3 regions of the Pseudomonas sp. MYb118 genome follow, and region 2 is predicted to be linked to each of the others. Evidence: riboswitches for the same ligand, from Rfam matches in the RefSeq annotation. Region 2 holds a riboswitch; each other region holds the start of a gene.
The links. A riboswitch is a leader RNA that binds a small molecule or an ion and turns the genes downstream of it on or off. The one in region 2 is predicted to bind cobalamin.

Region 1 (5,013 bases), on a different contig from region 2:
AAAATGCAGCTATCGGTGGCTAAAACAGCGGATCGACGGCCTACAGCGAGAGGAAAATGACGGTAGTCTTTCCCGACAAAAATACTAGGACTTTGTACGGCGCGATGATTGGCGTAAACTGCGCCCAAGCCTGTGAGGAGTTTCCATGACTGCTATTACTATCACCGACGCCGCCCACGATTACCTGGCCGATCTGCTCTCCAAGCAGAACACCCCGGGCATCGGCATCCGCGTCTTCATCACCCAGCCTGGCACCCAATACGCCGAGACCTGCATTGCCTATTGCAAGCCGGGCGAGGAAAAACCCGAAGACACCGCGCTGGGGCTGAAAAGCTTCACCGCCTACATCGACTCGTTCAGCGAAGCGTTCCTCGATGACGCCGTGGTCGACTACGCTACCGATCGCATGGGCGGCCAACTGACCATCAAGGCGCCCAACGCCAAGGTGCCGATGGTCAACGCCGACAGCCCGATCAACGAGCGCATCAACTACTACCTGCAAACCGAGATCAACCCGGGGCTGGCCAGCCACGGCGGCCAGGTCAGCCTGATCGACGTGGTCGAGGACGGCATCGCCGTGCTGCAATTCGGCGGCGGCTGCCAGGGCTGCGGCCAGGCCGACGTGACCTTGAAGGAAGGCATCGAGCGCACCTTGCTCGAGCGCATCCCCGAGCTCAAGGGCGTTCGCGACGTGACCGACCACACGCAGAAAGAAAACGCCTACTACTAAGGTGTTCGCTGCGGCATGAAAAAACGGCGCCCCGTGAGCGCCGTTTTTTTATGGGTGAAATTCGAGGGCCCCATCGCGGGCAAGCCCGCTCCCACATTGGATGGGTGAACGCAGGCCTATTGTGGGAGCGAGCCTGCTCGCGAGATGTTCTCAAGGGCGATACAAATGCGCATGCCCAGCCCGATACAACGACGACTCACTGAACTGCTCACTGCCCAGCACCCGCCCAACCAGGATCAACGCCGTACGCCGAAACCCCTTGGCCTCGACCTTCGCCGCGATGTCCTCGATCGTCCCCACCACCCAGTCCTGATCCGGCCAGGTCGCCCGGTGAACCACCGCAATCGGACAATCTGCGCCGTAGTGCGGTAACAGCTCGGCGAGGATCTTCGGCAAATGCTTGACCCCCAGATGAATCGCCATGGTCGCCCCATGCTGTGCCAGGCTGGCCAGTTCCTCACCGGCGGGCATTGCCGTCTTGTCGGCGTAGCGGGTCAGGATCACGCTCTGCGACACATCCGGCAGGGTCAGTTCGGCGCCCAGCAAGGCCGCGCAGGCCGCCGTCGCGGTTACGCCAGGAACGATCTCGAACGGGATATCCAGCTCACGCAGGTAGCGAATCTGCTCGCCAATCGCGCCATACAGCGAAGGATCGCCAGAGTGCACCCGCGCCACGTCCTGGCCCTCGGCATGGGCGGCCTTGATCAGCTCGATGATCTGTTCCAGGTGCAGTTCGGCGCTGTTGACCACCTGTTCGGCGCTGTGGCCCTCCAGCACGGCGGCGGGCACCAGGGAGCCGGCGTAGATGATCACCGGGCAGCTGCGGATCAGCCGCTGGCCTTTGACGGTGATCAGTTCCGGGTCGCCGGGGCCGGCGCCAATGAAGTAGACGGTCATCGTCGTTTCCTGTCAGAAAAGGGAGCAGGGCAACGCTTCAGATGAAGATTGCTCATGATCGAGGGTGGGGATTATCGGGGTTTTACGTGGTACAGGCCAATGCCAGGGTGGCCTGGGCGTATTTTTGTCGCGTGATCAGCAGGGAGGCGGGCGTGCCGGCCAGTCGTTCGGCGAGGGCCAGAGCGGCGCTTTCGGCGACGCCGTAGCAGCCGGTGCGTTCGAACGCGATTTGCGAATGATGACTGAGCCTGGGCTCAAAGACCGCCAATTGTTCGCTGCTGAAATACGTCAGCGGCAGTTGCAGCTGCGCGGCCAATTCGAGCAGGCCCGGTTCTTCACGCTTGAGGTCGATGCTGGCCAGGGCCTTGACCTGCCCGAGGCCGATCTGATGCGCCTGGAGCGCCTGGTCGAGCAGGGCCCGCAGCGTGCTGGCCGGGCAGCCGCGCTGACAGCCCAGGCCGACCACCAGGGTCGGCGCTGTGCTTGGATCGGTCATGCGTGGTATTGGCCATCGCTCTTGCGGCGGAACAACCAGGCGCTGATCAGGCCCAGGGCCAGCCAGAACGCCACGTTGGTCAGTTGCGAAGCGATCTTGAACTGCGCTTCCAGGGCTTCTGGTGCGAGCATCGAATGCACTTCCGGCTGCGGCGCGCCAATCACATGCGGCACAGCGATGATTGCCAGGCCCAGCAGCTTCATCAGCCAATGCCGACCAAATGCGACCAGGGCAATACCGACGGCGGTGGAGGCGGCTGTGCCGATCCACCACATTTGCCGCTGCGCCAGATCCGCTGCAGCGGTGCCTGGCAATTCCGGCGGCAAACCGAGGGTCGGGGCGAGGACGAAGGTGGCATAACCGGCCAGGCCCCAGAGCAGGCCCTGGGAAGTCTTGGTCGGTGCGCGCAGGGTGTAGAGGCCCGCGAGCATCAGGGCGAAACCGACTGCAACCACCAGATTGCCACCGGTGGTGGACAGCACGCGCTGCCAGCCGTCTTCGGGCTCCCAGGCTTCGGCATCGTGGCTGTGGGCGGCGGTGCCGGCGGCGTGTTCGTGGACTTCGACGGCGGCAGGTTCGGATTTTTCGTAGGTCTCGGCCTGCAGAATCAGCGGCGAAACCCAAAAGCTTTGCAGCAGGGTCAGCAGCAGGGCGGCCAGCAGGCCGGAAAACCCTGCGGTTTGCGCGATACGCTTGATCATGTCGTCAGGTCTCAATGGCACGGGAACGCGGCGCTGTGACGGGTATCGTGGGCAGCGTTGTGCACCGCCTCGATGTGCGAGAAACCGGCGAAGTAGACCAGGCACGCGCCCAGGATCGACGCGCAGACGGCGGCGGTCAGGCGTTGGGTCAGGGTGGTCGTGGTGGTGCTGGCGGATGTGTGGCCGGTGCTGCTGATGATCGACATGGCGCTTCCCTCTGTTCTGTCAGGGTGACGGGAGCGCATGCAGGGACCCTGCGTATCGGGCACGCAGAGGTTCGAACAGCGCCCGCCCACCGCGGGTTTGTTGTTTTCGTGATCGTAACGTCACGTTGTGTTGCGGGCCGGTCTCCGGGCTCACGAGGGGCTTGGACCAGAGCCCGAACCTGCAAGAATCGCCTTCCCATGCCGGTGGCCGGCACAGTGGCTGTGATTCTTCGCTCGCTTACCGTTGCGGGGGCAGCACCGGACTGACATGGCCTTGAGTAAAGCACATGATTCACCGGTTTCCCGTTTCACCCTGTGAAGGGCACCCGTAACAAAGTGTGTAGGAGAGCATGGGGCGGCTTTGCCGTCAATCGAGACCGCGTAGACCCCATCGCGGGCAAGCCCGCTCCTACAGTGGGTCTGCGTTCACCTCCCCCTGTAGGAGCGAGCTTGCTCGCGATGGCGTCCGACCTGCCAGCACAAGAATTTGACCCGCCCCAACACGATGCGTAGCCTTGTCCCCACGAGGTTCTTCGCCATTGGCGAAGCTAAGAAGGGAACGCGGTCGATGCCGCGGCTGCCCCCGCAACTGTGAACGGTGATGTTCGCTGCCACGCCACTGCAAACCCTGCACAACGGGTTCGCGGGAAGGCGCAGCGAATGCCGGGCCCATCGCCCGGCACACTGTCAGCCAGGAGACCTGCCTCGAAACAGATTCTCACTACAACCGGGCGGGGTGATCCGGTGGCGAAATGCTTGCGCGCACTTGGATTGCAGCGCTCGTCGTCCCGTATGCCCGCCACCTTGCCAAAGGGCATCCGATGAAAACACTGGCCAAACTCCCCGTCACCATCGTCACCGGCTTCCTCGGCTCGGGCAAGACCACCTTGCTGCGGCACATGCTCGACAACGCCGAAGGCCGGCGCATCGCGGTGATCGTTAACGAATTCGGCGAGCTGGGCATTGATGGCGAAATCCTCAAGCAATGCTCCATCGGCTGCACCGAGGAAGAAGCCGTGGGCCGCGTGTTCGAACTGGCCAACGGTTGCCTGTGCTGTACCGTCCAGGAGGAGTTCTTCCCGGTGATGCGCGAACTGGTAGCGCGCCGTGGCGATCTGGACCACATCCTCATCGAAACCAGCGGCCTGGCCTTGCCCAAACCGCTGGTGCAAGCCTTCCAGTGGCCGGAAATCCGCAGCGCCTGCACAGTTGATGCGGTGATCACCGTAGTCGACAGTCCGGCCGTGGCCGCCGGCACCTTTGCCGCATTCCCCGATCAAGTGGACGCCCAGCGCAAGCTCGATCCGAACCTGGATCACGAGTCGCCGCTGCACGAACTGTTCGCCGACCAACTGGCCAGCGCCGACCTGGTGATCCTCAACAAGGCTGACCTGATCAACGCCGAAGACCTGGCTCGTGTGCGCCAGGAAGTCGCCGAGGAACTGCCGCCAGCGGTGAAGATCATCGAAGCCAGCAGCGGTCGTCTGCCGCTGGATGTGCTGATCGGCCTGGGCGCCGGTTCTGAGGAGCACATCGACAGCCGCCACAGCCACCACGATCACCACCACGAAGGTGAGGACGATCACGACCACGACGCGTTCGACTCCATCTCCATCGAGCTGCCCCAGGCCGACGAAAGCCTGTTGCTCGATGCGCTGACCCAGTTGGTGGTGCAGCACGACATCCTGCGGGTCAAGGGTTTCGCGGCGATCCCGAACAAGCCGATGCGCCTGCTGATCCAGGGCGTGGGCACGCGTTTCGACAAGCACTTCGACCGTAAGTGGAACAGCGACGAAGCGCGCACCACGCGCCTGGTGCTGATCGGCCAGGAGCTGGACGCGGCGAAACTCGAAGCGCAGCTGCGCGCCGCGCTCAGCGTTTAACCCATGCACCTGCTCAGGACCCAGCCCGGCGGTTTCGTGTCGGATGACAACATTGCCGACCTTGGACAAACCCCCGCTGAGCTGGTGATCCTGTGCAGCG
Region 2 (5,013 bases):
TTGGGGTTGCGCAGGCCTGAGGCGAAGATCCGGTGACTGCCGCTGGCGCGGTCCACTTCCCAGATCGCCGCGCGGCCCTGTTCCTTGTCCATGCCGTTTTCGGCGACGTTGCTGTTGGAGCCCACCGTGACGTACAGCTTGCTGCCGTCCGGGCTTGCAATGACGTTCTTGGTCCAGTGGTGGTTCAGGGTGCCGCCGGGCAGATCCAGGACTTTGGTGGGCGCTGACTTGATCGTCGTGTCGCCCTCCTTGTAGTGAAAGCGCAGCAGGCTGTCGGTGTCGGCGACGTACAGATCATTGCCGACCAGGGTCATGCCAAACGGTGAGTTGAGGTTTTCCAGGAACACCGTGCGGGTTTCGGCGACGCCATCGTGGTCCTTGTCGCGCAGCAGGGTGATGCGGTTCGCGCTGGGTACGCCGGCGCCGGCGCGGCCCATGACCTTCTTGGTGATCCAGCCCTTGATACCCTTGCTGTCGTCAGGCTTGGGCGGTGCGTTGGTTTCGGCGACCAGCACATCGCCATTGGGCAGCACGTACAGCCAGCGCGGATGATCGAGACCATCGGCGAACGCGGCCACCTGGGTGCCGGGCGCCGCCGTGGGCCTGGCACCGGCCGGCCAGCCGATGGCCGGGGCGATGTTCATCGTCGGGAACAGGGTTTTGTTCGGTGGCGGCAATTGCGGCGCCGGGCCGGTGCCGTCGGAGACTTGCAGGGTGGAGGTTTCACCGCAGGCGGCGAGCCCTGCGGCGAAGGCGATGACAAGAACGGGCGGGAGCTTGCGCATGCTGATCTTCCTGTGAAGGCACCTGATCAGTAGAGAAGCGCAAGCCCGCGATGGTTCAACCGGTCAGCCGCGGGCTTCCTTGAACAGCACGGCGATGCCGGGATGGTAGTTGCCGGCTTCGTTGCGCAACTTGCGGTAGGCGTAGGGGAAGTACCAGGCCACGGCACAGGAGTGTTCCTTTTGCAGGTCATCGACCATGTCCTGCAACTCTTCCGGCGTGGCGCCGTGCTGGGCCTTTTGCGGTGCGACGAACAGGCAGCCCAGTTTCAGGTCGCTGGTGTAGCTGATGCGCTTGGCATCGCTGGTGATCTCCGCCAGCGCCTGGGTCAGGTTCAGGCTGTTGACCCGCGGCCAGCGCTGGGTCGCTTGCAGGTAGACGCGTGTTTCGCTGGAGGCGATGAACAGGTCGGCGCGCGCGTTGCGTTCGCCTTCTTCGATTTGCTTGCGGGTCTGGGTGTCTTGCAGGGTGACCATCTCGGCCATCCAGGCGGCGGCCGCGAGCAGGCCCAGGTTGGCTTTTTCGTCGTGCCAGTAAGGCGTGTCGTTATCGCCACGCACGGCGTTGTAGCGGTCGATACAGTCAAACCAGCGTTCCAGCAGCGGGCGCAGGAATTCCAGTCGCGGATTGCTGATGTTCATGCCTTGCATGGGACTCACCCTTGTTCTTGTGATGTTGGGTTTATGGCTCTTTGATATCACTGTTGAAAGTGTGGCACAAGATTGGCGTCATTTTATTGATCGACGGCAGTGATTCGTCTGTTGGCGCCCCCGGCTTTAATTGACGCTCCACCCCCAACCCTCTAACCTTCGCGGCTTGTTTCAGGTGCTCTGTGACCGCGGTCGACAGAGTGAAACAGGGAAGCCGGTGAGTGCGTGCACGATCCCGGCGCTGCCCCCGCAACGGTAAATGAGTGAAAGCTGTGTTTTGAGCCACTGTGTCGCAACCGACATGGGAAGGTGCGCAGCCAGGCGTGAGGCCGCTCATGAGCCCGGAGACCGGCCTGATTCAATCCAGCGGCATCACGGTGGGCGATGCCGGGCTTCCTGCCTTCTATTCTTGTGCCTGCCCGCCGTTTTTCAGCTTCAACGGAGAGCTCCCCCATGACTGATTCCCCTGATCGTGACGACCGCCATCTAGCGCGCATGCAGCGCAAAAAGGCCGTGATCGACGAACGCATCGCCAACTCGCCCAACGAATGCGGCCTGCTGCTGGTGCTGACCGGCAATGGCAAAGGCAAAAGCAGCTCGGCTTTCGGCATGCTTGCCCGCTCCATGGGCCACGGCATGCAGTGCGGCGTGGTGCAGTTCATCAAGGGGCGCAACAGCACCGGTGAAGAATTGTTCTTCCGCCGTTTCCCGGAGCAGGTGCGTTTCCACGTGATGGGCGAGGGCTTCACCTGGGAAACCCAGGACCGCCAGCGCGACATCGCGGCTGCCGAAGCGGCATGGGCGGTGTCCCGTGAACTGCTCAGCGATCCTTCGATCGGTCTGGTGGTGCTGGACGAGTTGAACATCGCCCTCAAGCACGGCTACCTCGACCTCGATCAAGTGCTCAGCGATTTGCAGGCGCGCCCGCCGATGCAGCACGTGGTGGTGACCGGCCGTGGCGCCAAGCCGGAAATGATCGAGCTGGCCGACACCGTTACCGAAATGGGCATGGTCAAGCACGCCTTCCAGGCCGGTATCAAAGCGCAGAAGGGCGTCGAACTGTGAGTGAGCCACGTCATTGCCCGGCGGTATTGATTGCCGCGCCGGCCTCCGGTCAGGGCAAGACCACCGTCACCGCCGCCCTGGCCAGGTTGCACCGCAACCAGGGGCGCAAGGTGCGCGTCTTCAAGTGCGGTCCTGATTTTCTCGATCCGATGATCCTCGAGCGCGCCAGCGGCGCGCCGGTGTATCAGTTGGACATGTGGATGGTCGGCGAGCAGGAAAGTCGACGCCTGTTGTGGGAAGCCGCTGCCGAAGCGGACCTGATTCTCATCGAAGGGGTCATGGGCCTGTTCGACGGCACACCGTCCAGCGCTGACCTGGCGCGGCACTTCGGTGTGCCGGTGCTCGGGGTGATTGACGGCACGGCCATGGCGCAGACTTTTGGTGCCCTGGCGCTGGGTCTGGCCCGTTACCAACCGGACTTGCCGTTCGCCGGTGTCCTGGCCAACCGTGTCGGCACCCTGCGCCATGCCCAATTGCTCGAAGGCAGCCTGACCGAAGGTTTGCGCTGGTATGGCGCGTTGTCCCGGGAAACCGCGATCGAGTTGCCGAGCCGCCACCTGGGCCTGGTCCAGGCCAGCGAATTGAACGATCTGGACCTGCGTCTCGATGCCGCGGCCGATGCCCTGGCCAGCAGTTGCGAAGTCGCGCTGCCACCGGCCGTGACATTTGCTGCACCCGAGGTGATTGCCGTCGAGCCTTTGCTGAGCGGCGTACGTATTGCCGTGGCGCGCGACGAAGCCTTCGCGTTCACCTATGGCGCCAGCCTCGACCTGTTGCGGGCGATGGGCGCCGAGCTGGCATTCTTCTCGCCGATTCGCGATTCGCAACTGCCGCCAGCCGACAGCCTGTATCTGCCGGGCGGTTACCCGGAACTGCATCACGTGGCGCTGGCGCAGAACACGTCGATGCTCGAAGCGATCCGTGCTCACCATGCCGCCGGCAAACCCTTGCTGGCCGAGTGCGGCGGCATGCTCTACCTGCTCGATTCGCTGACCGACGTCGAGGGCACTCGCGCCGACCTGGTGGGGCTGCTGGCGGGGGATGCGGTGATGCAAAAACGCCTGGCGGCGCTGGCGTTGCAGGCGGTTGAATTGCCGGAAGGCTCACTGCGTGGGCACACCTATCACCATTCGCTGACCACCACCGAACTGACCCCGATTGCCCGTGGCCTGAGCCCGAACGGTGGGCGCGGCGCGGAGGCGGTTTATCGGCAGGGGCGGATGACGGCTTCTTATGTGCATTTTTATTTTCCGTCGAATCCGGTGGCGATTGCTGCTTTGTTTGCGCCAGACCTTGAGGACGCTATCGCGAGCAAGCTCGCTCCTACAGGGGGTGAGTGTTCTGGTGTGGGAGCGGGCTTGCCCGCGATAGGGCCATGACCGACAACGCCTTCTCCGAGGCCGAACGCGCAGCGGTGTACCGTGCCATCGCCGAACGCCGCGACATGCGCCACTTCACTGGCGGCACCGTCGAGCCCGAGCAACTGCGGCGCCTGCTCGAAGCCGCGCACCAGGCGCCGAGCGTCGGCCTGATGCAGCCCTGGCGGTTCATCCGCATCAGCGACCGCCGCCTGCGCGGGCAGATCCAGGCGCTGGTCGAGGAAGAACGCATGCGCACGGCCGAGGCCCTCGGCGAGCGCAGTGACGAGTTCATGAAGTTGAAAGTCGAAGGTATCAACGATTGCGCCGAGGTTCTGGTCGCGGCGTTGATGGACGACCGTGAGCGGCATATTTTCGGGCGTCGCACCTTGCCGGAAATGGACATGGCGTCATTGTCCTGCGCGATCCAGAACCTGTGGCTGGCGTCCCGTGCCGAAGGGCTCGGCATGGGCTGGGTGTCGTTGTTCGAGCCCCTGGCCCTGGCCGACCTGCTGGGCCTGCCCGCCGGGGCCAAGCCGCTGGCCGTGTTGTGCCTGGGGCCGGTCAAGGAATTCTATCCGGCGCCGATGCTGGTGCTCGAAGGGTGGGCGCAGGAGCGTCCGCTCAACGAATTGCTGTACGAAAATTATTGGGGAGTGAGTCAATGAGTGTGGCGTTGTTGAGTGTCGCCGCGGTTGCGCTGGATGCGCTGCTGGGTGAACCCAAACGCTGGCATCCGCTGGTGGCGTTCGGTCGTTTTGCCGATCGAATCGAACAACGTTTCAATGGCGGCGGGCGCGGTTGGCGCAGCCATGGCGTGACGGCCTGGGTGATTGCCGTGGTGCCACTGACGCTGCTCGCCACGGCGTTTTCCTGGGCGCCCTATGTGGGCTGGATATTCGAGATTCTGGCGCTGTATTGCGCCCTCGGCCTGCGCAGTCTCGGCGAGCACGTCGAGCCGGTCGCCAAGGCCTTGCGCAGTGACGATCTGGACCAGGCGCGCGAGCGTGTCGGTTACCTGGTCAGCCGGCAGACCAGCGAACTGGACCCGACCGAAGTGGCACGCGCTGCCACCGAGTCGGTCCTGGAAAACGGCAGCGATGCGGTGTTTGCCGCGCTGTTCTGGTTTGCCGTGGCCGGCGCGCCCGGCGTGGTGC
Region 3 (5,013 bases), 890 kb from region 2:
TGGATGCGCAACTGACCCTGGCCGGCACTCAGGACACCACGCTGCTCGGCGCAATCACCGGCAGCGGCAGCCTGGTGAAAGACGGCAACGGTGAGCTGCTGCTCAGCGGTGCCAACACCTACAGCGGCGGCACCACACTCAACGGTGGTGTCACCCGTGGCGATACCAGCAGCCTGCAAGGGGCCATCGTCAACAACGCGGCGCTGGTCTTCGAGCAGAACAGCGACGGCACCTACAGCGGCAACCTGACTGGTGCCGGCAGCTTGAGCAAGACCGGTACGGGCGAACTGCTGCTGACCGGGGCCAACGGCCTGACCGGCAACACCGATGTGCAGGCTGGCGTGCTGCGGGTCGATGGCAGCCTGAACAGTGCCAACGTAACGGTGGCCAGTGGCGCGAGCCTGGGTGGCAGCGGCCAGGTGGGTGGGGCGGTGCAAATGGCCAATGGCTCGACGCTGCTCGGCGGCGGTGGCGCGACGCCGTTGTCGGTCGGTTCGCTGGCGTTGGCCGCGGGCACCGACCTGGACTTCAGCCTCGGCTCGGCGGCCAGTTCCACCACTGTGGTCGATGTCGCGGGTGACCTGACCCTGGACGGTACGCTGAACGTCAGCGATGCCGGTGGTTTCGGCACCGGGGTCTATCAACTGTTCCGCTACGGCGGCACGCTCACCGACAATGGCCTGGCCTACGGCAGCCTGCCCGTGCCCATCGGTAACCTGACCCTGCAAACGGCGCTGGCCAATCAGGTCAACCTGTTGGTGCAAAGCGCACCGGGCGAGGTGCAGTTCTGGAACGGCGGCAAGACCAATCCGGACGGCACCATCGAGGGCGGCAGCGGCGAATGGGGACCCGACACCAACTGGACCGACCCAACCGGTACCGTGGCCCAGGGCTCCAGCGGCCGGTTCGCGATCTTTGGCGGATTGGGCGGCGGCACGGTCACGGTGGTGGGCAACCAGAACTTCACCGGCCTGCAATTTCTCGACAGTGGCTACAGCCTGGTGCCAGGTGCTGGCGGTAGCCTGACCCCGGTCAACGCTGCGGATGGCAGCCTGGCGGCGGTGCGGGTCAACGCCGATGTGAGTACGGAAATCGCCGCCCCGCTGGTGGGCAGCGGCGGTATCGAAAAACTCGACAGCGGTACGCTGGTCTTGAGCGGCGCTAACACCTACAGCGGTGGTACCACGGTCAGTGGCGGTACGCTGATCGGTAACAGCAGCAGCCTGCAAGGCAACATCCTCGACAATGCGCTGCTGGTGTTCCAGCAGAATATCGACGGTCAGTTCAATGGCCTGCTCAGCGGCGCCGGCACCCTGGCCAAGCGCGGCAACGGCACCCTGTTGTTGACCGGTAACCAGCCGTTCGGCGGCACGGTGGCGGTGGAGCAGGGCGTGTTGCAGGTCGGCAGTCCTGACGCTTCGGCGACGCTGGCGGCGCCTGTGACCGTGGCCAATGGCGCGGGTCTCAGCGGTAACGGCAGTGTCGGCTCGGTGGTCAACCACGGTGTGGTCGCGTCCGGCGCCCAGGCCGGAAACCTTGGCGTAACCGGCAATCTGACCAACGCCAGCGATGGTGTGCTGGCACTGACGGTCAGCTCGCCCGGCGCCACGCCGTTGGTGATTGGCGGCAGTGCCACGCTCGGCGGCGGCCTGCAAGTCAACAGCCTGGCGCCGTTCACCGACAATGCCGTGTACTCGCTGATCACGGCGGGCGGCGGTATCAACGGCACCTTTGCCACCACCGATCTGCCGGATTACGCGTTCTACGACGCGTCCTTGCTGTACGACGCCAATCAGGTGACCCTGGCCGTCAGCCGTAACGACAACACCTTCGAGGATGTCGCCGTCACCGGCAACCAGCGCCGCGTGGCCTCGGCCCTGTTGCGCAATGGTCCCGCCGGGGACACCCTGCGCAATGAAATCCTCAACCTCGACACCGCCAGTGCCCGCGCGGCCTACGACAGTCTGTCCGGGGAAATCCACGCCAGTACCGCGAGCACGATCCTCGAGGACTCGCGCTACATTCGCGACGCGGTCAACGACCGTATGCGCCAGCCGTCGTGCTCTCGCGCAGACGACCCGCGCCGCGCGCTGGCACCCAGTGACAACCAGCTGAGCAGCAGCGGTTGTCACGGCGAGATGGTCGGCTGGGCCCGTGCACTTGGAGCCTGGGGCGAGTCCGACGGCGACAGCAACAGCGCCAGCCTGGACCGCAACCTCAGCGGTTTCATGCTCGGCACCGACAAGCAGCTCGATGATCAATGGCGCGTCGGCATGGCCGCCGGTTACACCCGTAGCGACATCGACGCCAGCGACCGCCGCTCCGATGCCACGGTGGAGAGCTACCACCTGGCCGCGTATCTCAGCTCACAGTTCGACGCCCTGGCCGTGCGCCTCGGTGCGGCCTATAGCTGGCATGACATCGAGAGCAAGCGCGACGTCAGCGTCGGCGCCTATAACGACCGCCTGAAAGCCCACTACGATGCCCGCAGCGCTCAGGTCTTCGGTGAAGTCGGTTATGCCATCGAAGCCGGTGGTATCGCCCTGGAACCGTTCGCCGGTCTCTCCTATGTCAACTACGACAGCGACACCGCCAAGGAAAAAGGCGGGGTAGGGCGACTGAAGGCCGATGCCGACCAGGACATCACGTTCTCCACCGTGGGCCTGCGTGCGGGCAAGGTGATCAAGCTCGACAGCGGCGGCGAGTTCACGCCGCGTGCTTCGATAGGCTGGCGCCATGCCTTCGGCGACACCAAACCTGATGCCGACCTGACCTTCATTGACGGCGGCGCCTCGTTCAGCACCCAGGGGGTACCGATTGCCAAGGATGCCGCGGTGGTTGAAGCGGGGGTGGATTTCCGGATCAGCGAAAGCGGGAAGTTGGGGATTGGTTATTCGGGGCAGTTGTCGAGCGAGAGCAAGGACCATGCGATGACGGTGAGTTTCAGTATGGGGTTCTGATTGAGGGGTGAGTTGTTCTTGCGGGCCCCATCGCGAGCAGGCTCGCTCCCACAGTGGATTTGTTGTGTGATTGATATCTTTGAATCAACACAAACCATTGTGGGAGCGAGCCTGCTCGCGATGAGGCCCTGAAGCACAGCACAAAAAAGCGCTCCACCGGCAGAGCTCAACGATCACTCCCGCCCCCGAAGTTTCTTCACCTCCGAAAGCCGAACATCCTCGGAAAACGCTCACCCGTTGAGCGTGATAAATCCCGGTATGCCGCCACACCAGGTAACTGGCAATACAGGCCGCGTGCTCATGCGCCATGTCTGAAATCAAGAACCGCCAGAAAATCCCGGTCGATTCCTTGACCTGATGTCATTTTAATGGTCCCCTGCGCGCCTGTTTCAGGTGTCCCATGCCGCCGTGCATGGGGTGAAACGGGAAGCCGGTTCGTCATTTTTTCGATGATCAGTCCGGCGCTGCCCCCGCAACGGTATGCGAGCGAAGCATTCGACAGACCACTGTGCCTCGGCATGGGAAGGTGAATGGTTCATGACCCTCGCGAGCCCGGAGACCGGCCTGAAGCATCGTTTGGCAAACCCGCGGTGGGCGGGCGCAGGCCGGTTCCGTGGGCGCGCTCGCCTGCGATTCCCTATGCGTTATTCCCTCCGGGATTCATTCATTCCTGCTTCAAGTGGAACGACATGTCCCGTAATTCCCTGATCCATTCCCTGCAAGGCACCTGGCTGCGTGCAAGCCTTGTCCCGTGCGTGTTTCTCTCTGCTCCAACCCTGGCGGCGGACGAAGACAAATCCCTGGCGCTGCCCGCTACCGCGATTACCGGTACCGCCGAGCAAACACCCCCACCGGACCTGTTGACGCCGAGTACCAGTGGCTCGCGCCTCAACCTGACGCCGCTGGAAACCCCGGCCAGCGTGACCAGCATCAGCTCCGAGCAGATCCTCAAGCGCAACAACGCGACCGTGCAGGATGCGGTCACCCGCTCCCCGGGCATCACCAACATCGGCACCCCTGGCAACGGCGGCACGGCGTTGTCGGCGCGGGGTTTCACCGGGCACAGTTCGACCATGCAACTCTATGACGGCACACGCCTGTACGTCGGTGCCGGCACCGTGACGTTCCCGGTGGACACCTGGTCGGTCGAGCGCATCGACATCCTGCGCGGCCCGGCTTCGGTGCTGTACGGCGAGGGCGCGACCGGCGCCGTGGTGAACGTGGTGCCGAAGAAACCGTTCGAGGGCGAAGTGCGTAATCATGTGCGCCTGGGCTACGGTTCCGATGACCGCCGTCAAGCCGCGCTGGACAGCGGCGGCTCGCTGACCGACACCCTGAGTTATCGCCTGAACCTCAATCAACTGGCCAGCAATGGCTGGGTCGATCGCGGCGACTCCGAAAGCATCGCCATCAGTGGTTCGCTGCGCTGGCAGGCCAGCGATGACCTGAGCTTCACCTTCAGCCACGACTACGGCGACCAGGACCCGCAGCAGTATTTCGGTACGCCACTGGTCAATGGCCACTTCAGCGAGCACCTGCGCGATCACAACTACAACGTCGATAACGCCACGGTGCATTACAACGACCAGTCCACGCGCCTGGTGACCGACTGGGTGATCAGCGACAACCTGAGCGCCAGCAACCAGCTGTATTTCCTCAAGACGCAAAGGCGCTGGCGCAATGCCGAAACCTACACCTGGCTGCCAGGTGATCAGGTGCGGCGCAGCAGCTTCATCAGCATCAAGCAGACCCAGGAACAGATCGGCGATCGTCAGTCGTTCACCCTCAAGCATTCGCTGTTCGGCCTGGACAGCCAGACCGTGGTCGGCGCCGATTACAATTCGATCCGCTTCGTGCGCAAACACGATTTCGGCAACGTCTACACCGATACCGTGCCGCTGTCCGGCTCGGGCGGTGGCGAGTACGTCAGCACCGATCCTTACCGCTCCCGCGAAGCCAACCAGGCCAAGCAGTTCTCGCTGTTCGCCGAGAACCGCACGCAGTTGACCGAGCAACTGTCGTTGATTACCGGTGCGCGCCGCGATCAGGTGCA

Region 1: another riboswitch for cobalamin. It lies ahead of ABVN20_RS24050 (CbtB-domain containing protein); the one in region 2 lies ahead of cobO (cob(I)yrinic acid a,c-diamide adenosyltransferase).
Region 3: another riboswitch for cobalamin. It lies ahead of ABVN20_RS04655 (TonB-dependent receptor); the one in region 2 lies ahead of cobO (cob(I)yrinic acid a,c-diamide adenosyltransferase).

The regions. Positions count from the first base shown of each region.
Region 1 covers NZ_JBFRXN010000003.1:571,075-576,087, forward strand. The annotation lists partial or broken gene ABVN20_RS24025 (acyltransferase family protein) at 1-88, shown strand, start outside; gene nfuA (Fe-S biogenesis protein NfuA) at 146-730, shown strand; gene cobM (precorrin-4 C(11)-methyltransferase) at 881-1,627, opposite strand; gene ABVN20_RS24040 (cobalamin biosynthesis protein) at 1,710-2,123, opposite strand; gene ABVN20_RS24045 (CbtA family protein) at 2,120-2,824, opposite strand; gene ABVN20_RS24050 (CbtB-domain containing protein) at 2,836-3,030, opposite strand; cobalamin riboswitch at 3,148-3,375, opposite strand; cobalamin riboswitch at 3,540-3,753, shown strand; gene cobW (cobalamin biosynthesis protein CobW) at 3,852-4,913, shown strand; gene cobN (cobaltochelatase subunit CobN) at 4,917-5,013, shown strand, end outside.
Region 2 covers NZ_JBFRXN010000001.1:98,183-103,195, forward strand. The annotation lists gene ABVN20_RS00495 (sorbosone dehydrogenase family protein) at 1-785, opposite strand, end outside; gene ABVN20_RS00500 (hypothetical protein) at 849-1,433, opposite strand; cobalamin riboswitch at 1,590-1,805, shown strand; gene cobO (cob(I)yrinic acid a,c-diamide adenosyltransferase) at 1,887-2,498, shown strand; gene ABVN20_RS00510 (cobyrinate a,c-diamide synthase) at 2,495-3,877, shown strand; gene bluB (5,6-dimethylbenzimidazole synthase) at 3,874-4,524, shown strand; gene cbiB (adenosylcobinamide-phosphate synthase CbiB) at 4,521-5,013, shown strand, end outside.
Region 3 covers NZ_JBFRXN010000001.1:985,959-990,971, forward strand. The annotation lists gene ABVN20_RS04650 (autotransporter-associated beta strand repeat-containing protein) at 1-2,960, shown strand, start outside; cobalamin riboswitch at 3,335-3,543, shown strand; gene ABVN20_RS04655 (TonB-dependent receptor) at 3,650-5,013, shown strand, end outside.